One region of the Paenibacillus sp. AK002 genome, then DNA from elsewhere that is predicted to be linked to it. Evidence: riboswitches for the same ligand, from Rfam matches in the RefSeq annotation. Region 1 holds a riboswitch; each other region holds the start of a gene.
What was found. A riboswitch is a leader RNA that binds a small molecule or an ion and turns the genes downstream of it on or off. The one in region 1 is predicted to bind cyclic di-AMP.
Positions count from the first base shown of each region.

Region 2: it holds a riboswitch for cyclic di-AMP, as region 1 does, so the genes downstream of both, ehuB (ectoine/hydroxyectoine ABC transporter substrate-binding protein EhuB) here and M1D70_RS00480 (C40 family peptidase) in region 1, are expected to answer to the same signal.
Region 3: it holds a riboswitch for cyclic di-AMP, as region 1 does, so the genes downstream of both, M1D70_RS19110 (C40 family peptidase) here and M1D70_RS00480 (C40 family peptidase) in region 1, are expected to answer to the same signal.
Region 4: it holds a riboswitch for cyclic di-AMP, as region 1 does, so the genes downstream of both, M1D70_RS02245 (hypothetical protein) here and M1D70_RS00480 (C40 family peptidase) in region 1, are expected to answer to the same signal.

Region 1 covers NZ_CP096377.1:98,896-101,096, forward strand. The annotation lists gene M1D70_RS00475 (GNAT family N-acetyltransferase) at 1-380, opposite strand, end outside; gene M1D70_RS00480 (C40 family peptidase) at 888-1,361, opposite strand; cyclic di-AMP (ydaO/yuaA leader) riboswitch at 1,366-1,501, opposite strand; gene M1D70_RS00485 (hypothetical protein) at 1,847-2,201, opposite strand, start outside.
Region 2 covers NZ_CP096377.1:6,193,523-6,195,723, reverse strand. The annotation lists cyclic di-AMP (ydaO/yuaA leader) riboswitch at 261-407, shown strand; gene ehuB (ectoine/hydroxyectoine ABC transporter substrate-binding protein EhuB) at 763-1,617, shown strand; gene ehuC (ectoine/hydroxyectoine ABC transporter permease subunit EhuC) at 1,619-2,201, shown strand, end outside.
Region 3 covers NZ_CP096377.1:4,336,382-4,338,582, reverse strand. The annotation lists gene M1D70_RS19115 (hypothetical protein) at 284-811, opposite strand; cyclic di-AMP (ydaO/yuaA leader) riboswitch at 1,074-1,207, shown strand; gene M1D70_RS19110 (C40 family peptidase) at 1,211-1,687, shown strand; gene M1D70_RS19105 (stalk domain-containing protein) at 1,808-2,201, opposite strand, start outside.
Region 4 covers NZ_CP096377.1:527,229-529,429, forward strand. The annotation lists cyclic di-AMP (ydaO/yuaA leader) riboswitch at 500-668, shown strand; gene M1D70_RS02245 (hypothetical protein) at 799-1,209, shown strand; gene M1D70_RS02250 (potassium-transporting ATPase subunit F) at 1,368-1,436, shown strand; gene kdpA (potassium-transporting ATPase subunit KdpA) at 1,467-2,201, shown strand, end outside.

The DNA.
Region 1 (2,201 bases):
CGTTCATTCCAGGTCATTACCTCCAGGTCGATCTCATCGGCAGGCCGCCTCCGCCTCGCTTCCCGGACAATCGTCTGCATAAACCGTTTACCCATTCCGCGCCCGCACCAATCAGGCCGCATGCCCAGCCCGATTCGCGTAACCTCATGCATCGGAAACAGCTGGGCAAATCCCCATAGTGTCTTCCGTTCATCCAAAATCGAAATGTACTGCTCCCGGCGGATGTCCGGATCGCCAAACTCGATCCCAAGCCCTTTCATCTGCTCCCATGGAAGAAAACCGTAAATGTTATAGGGAGGAGGATAGGTCCAGGCGCATATTTCTTTCGCATGCTCTTCAAGCATGACCACCGTGTGAAATGAAATCGGTGCTGCATCCATTGGCAAAGTCCCCCTGTCGTAATTACAAATTAAATTATACCCCATTTCTCAAACATTCTAGCCGCATCAAAAAGCCAGTCCGAGAGAAGTAGGCCTCCATTGACGGGCAAAAGGGTATGTATAGGCAGGATGAGGATAAGACCCATCGAAGCTTAGGAGGATTCTCCGGTCGACTTTTCATTCTGATCATTGCTCATGATGGGCTTGGCACCTACGTATCGCTGCTCGTAGTGGTCCTCAGAAAATAAAATCAATATTTTTCCATTAGGGTGTTTAATGAAGGAAGAGGAGGGTATATAAAGGGTAGAAGATGCAACGACATGAGGAAGCGAAGTGAATTCGCATAATAATTTTCTTTTTTTCTCGAAAAGTGGGAACTTTTTCGTTGTCCCAAACGTTATAAAGGTATACACAGAGCAGACAAAAGAAAAAGCCGCTGGATGAGATCGGCACAATCTCATACGCCCAGGGCTTCTTGTAAAGGATAAACCAATGAAGTTCCAATAATTAATTGTAGTTCACAGCTACAGACTTGTACGTAGACTGACTCATGACTCGCTTAGCACCTACGTATCGATTGGCGTAATAGCTCTGGCTCAGCGGACTGATGATGACGCCGCGCGAGGATGAGGAATGAGCGAATTTGCCGCCCCCAACATAAATACCCACATGAGATACACCTCTGCCGGATGTGTTGAAGAACACGAGATCGCCAGCTTTCAGCTTGCTCTTGGCTACGGCCGTACCGACTTTGTATTGAGCTGCAGACGTGCGTGGCAGGCTCAGACCAAGTTTCTTGTAGATATAGCTGGTGAATCCGGAGCAGTCAAAACCATTCGTTGTGGTTCCACCTGTTTTATAAGAGACACCAATGGCTGGTTTGATTGCAGTATTTAATTTGGAATCGGCGAAAGCGCTTCCGGTCCCTAATGTGAGTGCGAGGGCCAGGCCTAGAGAAATGGCCGTTAACTTCTTTTTCAAAACAAAAAGCTCCTTCCATTGCCTGCGAGGTTAGCTTAAGGGTTCGGTTGAAGGTCCCCTATGATCCCTCTCTTGCGAGATCAATTCACCCAAAACGGATCCCCCGCTTCCCAATCATGGGAATTCGGCTCCTTAAAATGTTGATGAACCCATTCATAGACGTCTGACGTTCCAACATGCTAACGAAATTACATAGTTCCAGCAAAAAGTTACAGTAAAGATGACAAAGTTGTTACTAACATATTCGTTATTTTAGCAGAGTATTAACAATTTGGCAAATGAGGAAAGCTCATTTTTATACAAAAAAACCTGTCCCCGTCTTGCGGGATCAGGTTTTTTTGTAATTTGGCCATCGGAAAATGTAATATTGAGGAAAAATGGGCTCCTATTCTTTGTAAAATCAAATCCGAGAGAGAAATGTGTCGCTTCCGATTACAGCATATTTACGAGCTTGTTCATCATAAGATGGTAACGAAATGTAACGATTAGGCATGCTGCGAGGAAGAATCCCGCCACAAATGGTATTGGGCGGAAATTGCCCAAATTTGGAAAAGTCCATTTAGAAAATAGGAGGCTTGCTGAATAATCAAGCCGATCAATCCGGCCCAGAAGAGCGATGCCGAACTCAGGAGCAAAAGAATGACGCAGGCTGATCCGCCAACGGTAAGGGATAACAGCACGGCCGTGCCCAGTCGGCGGAAGAGCGCAAGAACGGAGCTGATCATGCCGGAATTGTCCGTACGGCCGAATTGCATATAGAGCAATAACAGGCGAATCAGATAGGCGTACAGAAACCAGCCGGCTGCATGAGGCAGCGCACGAAGCAGCAGAACCGGCTCA
Region 2 (2,201 bases), 860 kb from region 1:
TCAAATGGGCAGACTTCCTGATCCGGGGCTCATTCATGGCATTAAACGTATATGTCATGAACGATTTCCGCAAGACCCGTCAAATGCCTGCTATATAGCGGAAAATGGAGCATGGATTCCATGACCAATCCGGTGTATGGACAGCCTTAAATAAGGTGTTCAAAAGGCTCGATATTTTCGTTGCAAAAACGGTATTTTCACTTCTGAATTTCCAGAAAAAGCGGTTAAAGGGGTTTGACTTTTCCTGAGCTTCCCTTTATCATGAACACACGCTTAGTTTCCGGCATACATATTCCGGAAAGCGGGGGAACCAGTTTCACCAGGGGCGAGTCACTTGGAATTCACGAGTGTAGGGTACCATCTTACCCGAGTCCGTCAGCTAACCTCGTCAGCAGTGGATGGGTCTTGCATACATAATGGATGTTCATACAAAAGGCCCTTTATTCTCTATAGGGGCCTTTTCTCTATTTTTTGACCCCCTGCTGGCGGAGCTATGTCTAGATCCCCTGTTTGGTGGTCTTTTTAGCATTCAATTACAGAGGAGGGGCAACGTCTGCAAATGTGGAATGAATTGAATCGATCAGACGGCATTGGGTCAAAGCGTGCAAGGAAGCCGATGAATCATCTTCCCTGAAGCCTCGTCCCATGCACGGGTATCTGAATGTCCATATATCCAAGTTAACACATGTGCTAACACGGATAATTTCGTCATGCCGTTTTTTTAAGAAAGTGAAAAGCTATTACGAAAGGTTGTGGAAGGTTTTGAAGAAAGTGGTTGTGCTGGTGTTGTCCGTGATGATGGTGGTACTGCTCGCGGCTTGCGGCGACAAAGGAAGTACGCTGGATCGAGCCATAGAGCAGGGATATATCACCGTAGGGTTTGCGAACGAGAAGCCGTATGCCTACAAAGAAGCCAATGGGGAGCTCACGGGCGAGGCGGTTGAGATTGCCCGCGTTATTCTGGAGCGTCTTGGCATCAAGGAGATGAGGGGGGAGCTAACGGAATTCGGTTCGCTGGTCGCCGGATTGCAGGCCGATCGGTTTGATCTGATCACGGCAGGCATGTTCATTAATCCGGACCGCTGCTCTGCCGTCCTGTTCGCGAATCCGGAGTACAGCATCGGGGAAGCCCTTGCGGTAAAGCAAGGGAATCCGATGGAACTCGGAAGCTATGAGGACATTGCCAAGAATGAGCAGGCCAAGGTGGCTGTCATGACCGGCGCGGTCGAAATCGGCTACATGGAGAAGTCGGGCATTCCTGCGGACCGGATCGTACAGGTCCCTGACCAGGCTTCGGCGATCAGCGCCCTCCAGGCCGATCGGGTGCAGGCGATTACCATGACGGGGCCGTCCCTGCAGGCGATGCTGGATTCAGCCAGCGACGACAGCATCGAACGCGTGGCCGATTTCGAGCAGCCGGTCATCGACGGCGAAAGCGTTCGCGGTTACGGGGCTACGGCTTTCCGCCAAGCGGATACCGAGTTCCAGGAGGCTTATAATGCAGAGCTTGAAAAGATGAAGGAGTCGGGCGAGCTGCTGGAAATTTTGCAAGAGTTCGGGTTCACGGAAGAAGAGCTCCCGGGTGAGATGACGGCCGCTGCGCTCTGCGGGGAATAGCATGCCGAATTCTTGGATCGATTTTCTTCCGACGCTGCTCAAAGGAGCAGAGATCACGATTATCGTCGCGTTCTTTTCAGCCATCCTGGCTATCGTGATGTCCTTTGCAGCCGGATTGTGCCGGCTGTCGAAGCTGTGGATCGTCCGCACGGCGACGGTCGTGTACGTCGAAGTTTTTCGGGGAACCTCCTTGCTGGTGCAACTCTTCTGGTTGTATTTTGCCCTTCCATTCATCGGCATCGAGCTTCCGAAAATGCTGGCGGCGATTCTCGCGATCGGACTTAATTTCGGCGCATACGGCTCCGAGATTGTTCGCAGCGCGGTGCTGGCCGTTCCGAAAGGACAGTGGGAAGCTGCCGTGGCGCTTAATATGAGGCCTTGGCAGAGGTTGTGGAACGTTATACTGCCCCAAGCGTCCCTGCGAATGCTTCCCCCGTTTGGGAATCAGCTTGTGGAACTCATCAAATCCACCTCGCTCGTTTATTTCATCACGATGGCGGATTTAACGTATCAGGCGATGGTGCTCCGCAACAATTACATCTCCTGGACCACCGAGATTCTGGTGCTGCTGCTCCTCATGTATT
Region 3 (2,201 bases), 2.7 Mb from region 1:
AAAGCCGCCCTTCAAGGGCGGCTTTCTGATTATTTCATGAAGAGAGCGGGAAACGGAGCGATCCTATTTGCGTAAGAGAAGTCCGTAACTTGTGACAGGTGATAGGCGTAAACCGTAAGCCGTCATCCGTTTTCACTGGAGTCGAGTTTTTGGTTTCCTATTAGGTTTGTTTGTATCCGACAAACAATAAGCGGTTGCCCGCACTTTCCCGCCCGCCGACGGTAACCGCCGGCTCCAAACCCGCACGCGAGGCGGCCTGCAGGCTTGGAGCCGGCGGCTTCCGCTATTCCATATATTTTGATGCGTCGAACGTAATCATGCTCGTATGGTTAGCATGTTCGATCAGTGAGGAGAGCCTGGTCACTTCGCGTTCCTTCTTGCGCGCCTGCGCCTGATAAGCTTCCGGATCGTATAAGGCCACGTTAAACAGCGTTACGGCGCCATCTCCGCTTCCCCGGCTGCTCTGGCGCTCCAGCTTCTTGCGGGAGCCGAGATGGGCAAGCTGTCCGATATCGCTGCGCATTTGTTTGGCGAGCTCGATCGCCTCCATGATGGTCATGTCGGAGCCGTTCCAACTAATGGTCTGCGTCGTGTTGGAGATTGCCATCAGCAGATCCAGCTTTCTGTAATCCCCTGCGGCGGCTTCGATCTCTTCCGTAATGGCATCCACGCTGCGTGCAGGATACTCCGCCGTTTCCCCTTTTTCAATGATCGTGCTGCTGTTGTTCAAACGTTCCGACATCAATTGATTCATAAGACGGTTGATTGCTGCCCGGACTGCCAAAGCTTCAGCCATCGTGATTTGACTCATAAGCGAAGGATCACCTCTTTGATTTCTTGTCTGAATATGTAAACGTTCCGAACTGCCAAAAAGTTGCACGCCCTTTAATAAAACGTCGCCGGAGGTTCGATGGAGAGTTACATAATTGTCATGAGTATGTGAGATGCTGTACTGAAAATACATGAAAATTTTCAGCCCATACGACATTGATTAACATATAGTGATAGATTTCTAGGATATTATTGACAGCATCCTTGCTTGTATACTATATTAAGAGAAGGTTACAAAATGTTAATGAATTTTGCCGAATTTCGTTTGTGAAAACGGGGGAACCGTCTTGGGTGAATTATTCTTGTACCATAGAGAGTATAGGGAACCTTCAACCGAACCCTTAGCTAACTCCGTAGGCATCGAAGGAGAGAACATATTTTGAAGAAGTTTGTCATCACATTGCTTGGGTCTGCAATTATTTTTTCTTCAGGTGCCGTATCAGCCTATGCTGATCAACAACCGAATTTTCAGCATCAAGTGAAGCAATTGGTAGGAACGCCTTATAAATGGGGCGGAACAACGACAAGCGGATTTGATTGCTCCGGATTTATTCTGTATATGTTTAGAAATTTCGACGTAGATCTTCCACGCACATCCCAGAGTCAGGCTAAAGCCGGGGTTCATGTGGATCGCGAGGACCTGAGAGTCGGAGATTTGGTATTCTTCAATACAAGCGGCAGCGGCATTTCCCATGCGGGCGTTTACATTGGAGATGGACAATTTGCGCATGCTTCCAGCAGCAAGGGCGTAAGAATCAGCAAGCTTAGCGACTCGTATTACGAACCGCGTTATGTTACGGCGCGCCGCGTATTGAGTCAAGAGAATTATGCCAAACTGGTAGGAAGCGCAAGCTAATTGGAACAGGTAGTTTAGAGTTCGATACATAACCGGAAAGCCTGACAAGAGATGATCTTGTCAGGCTTTCTTTTTTTAGAGAAAATTATAATTTGGGATTCTGCGAAAAGATTCACTAGATTATTCCTTTACGACAGAGGCATTCACGGCGGCTTCCATGCCATTATTATAGGAACGGAACAAGCCCAGACGCCAGAAGGCGGCACCTTTCAGATCATAGCGTTTGGCCAAGCCGAGCTTATCGTCGACGGATGTGGCGGTTTCGCTGCTTAAGCTGATGCCGAGCAGGAGCTTCTGCTTAGGAACGCCTGCCTGAAGTGCCTGCTGAATGGCTTGGTCCACCAAACTGTTGGGCTCAGGAACCTGGGCTTTGGTGCCGACCGGATTGTACTGATACGCCATGACGATAAGATCATCGGCAAGGGAGGCCAGCGTCTTGTAATCATAGCCTTTATAGGCGCTGTTCAGTGGCGGGACCGCTAAGGACAGAGCAATGTCGCCGGGCAATGCCGCT
Region 4 (2,201 bases), 430 kb from region 1:
GTAAATGACCGTTTGTGACGCGTACACTCTGAAAATAGATGAAAACGGCAAAAGAAAACGCGTACAAACCATCCTGTCATCTATTATCGTGGCAAAATCTCGGTATCTCGTTGGATTGCGATAAATACGAGAAAACAAGAGAAATACATAGTATAGAGCAGTATTCGGAAGATAAAAACGAAATACTGCTTGGTTCCTGTTCGACACAACGCCAGATGTGTTTTTGCTCACATTTACATCCTGCAGGGCCGGTCGTATGATACGAACTATGAGTTGACGGTCATCAACGACCAAGGCTTACGGACAGTCGTTCCATAAAGATCTAAAGGCAGTGTGAGAGCTGCGCCGGGTTCATTATGGATCGAATCTTAGGAGAAGGTACCATGGGCCTTGCTGAGATTTGAAGGTAGAGGCGACTCTCACCGCGTAAACCTCCTGTCGCTGCTGTTATGCCCAGTCGGACGACAAGTCAAATCGCAATAAAATTACTGCTACTCGTATTCAATTTTCGCTGAGTCCTTGAATGGAAAAGGAACGGGGGAACCAGTCGGGAGATAAATCTGATCTCTCTGGGGTGAATCCTATAGACAAGATAACGGTCTATGGGTAGGGCGACTCTCACGCCCGAATCCGTCAGCTAACCTCGTAAGCGTATCGAGAGAGGCAACGATTGTCGTGGACTTGGGCTACGGTGTATTTCACCGTGTCCTGTTAAGAAGCCTGCGGGAAGAGTTCTTCTCTTTCCGCAGGCTTCTTTGTTGTTGCCTTCTCTTTCTGACCTTAGGAGGAGAAACGAAGATGGAGAAACCACAGGAATACATCCTGGTATCCGCGCCGAACAAGGCCGGGGAGGAATTCGTCCGCCAGCTGATGCACAAACGTGTTCCGTTTGCGGCCATAGCCAACAACCGGGCTGAGCAGCTGAGGCTGCGAGAACTGGGCTGCAAACCCATCATTTTGATTGATACAAGAGACGAGCAGACCTGGATCATTCCCGAGTTTCCCGTCAGCAAGGTGTTTCTGTTCGAAAGCAGCTTGAATCTGTGCTGCCGCTATTTACGGATCTGCCGGACATGGACCGCGGAGTCGATTTATGTGATCACCCATTCCGGCAATCCGCGCTTGATATACAAAGGGCTGGGTGCCGATGTGGTGCTTCATACGAATCATCATCAGGTGTCCTTTCTGATGGCAGCCGTTATGAGCTAAGCGTTTGGACTGACGCCACAAGAGTTAGGGGAGGTTACATTCATGCAGGATTTAGTTATGGTACTCATTTTGGGAGGAACCTACGGACTGCTCATGCTGTTTATGTCCTGGTGCGGGCGCGTGGTTTCGGAACCGGAGGCTGATCAGCCGTGATGATCATGTTGATATTCACGATTTTTATTTTTCTCTATTTGATTTATGCGCTGATTCACCCTGAAAAATTCTAGGGAATCGGCTGAAGGAGGAAGGCATTCGTCATGGGCATTTTACAAATTGCCATCGTTATACTCGTTCTGGTGCTGCTGGTCAAGCCGCTGGGAACTTATCTATATCAGGTGTTTCGCAATGAAAGCAATGGAACGGACAGATGGTTCTCCTGGGCGGAGAAACCGATCTTTGCTCTGATCGGCTTAAAAGAACGCAAGGGGATGACATGGAAAGGATATGCCGTCAGCTTTGTGTTGACGAATATCGTGCTGGTTGCGGCGGGCTACTTGATTCTGCGGCTGCAGAAGGTGCTGCCGCTGAACCCGAACGGCATCGGCCATATGGAACCGACCTTGTCGTTCAACACCATTATCAGCTTCATGACCAATACGAATCTTCAGCATTACAGCGGCGAGTCGGGATTGTCTTATCTGGCCCAGATGGCCGTCATTACGATGATGATGTTCACGTCCGCGGCGACCGGGCTGTGCGTGGCGATTGCTTTTATCCGGGCGGTGACCAGCAAGGGCATGACCGTCGGCAACTTTTTTGAGGACTTCGTTAAGGCGCATACCCGGGTATTCATTCCGGCTGCCTTCATCATTGCGATGGCGCTGGTGGCGCTGCAGGTGCCGCAGACACTGAAGCCTACGCTCAGCGTCACGACGCTGGAAGGTAGCGAGCAGCAAATAGCGGTGGGTCCGGTGGCCGCGCTCGAATCGATCAAGCATCTTGGCACCAATGGGGGCGGGTTTATGGGGGCCAACTCGTCGCATCCGTTCGAG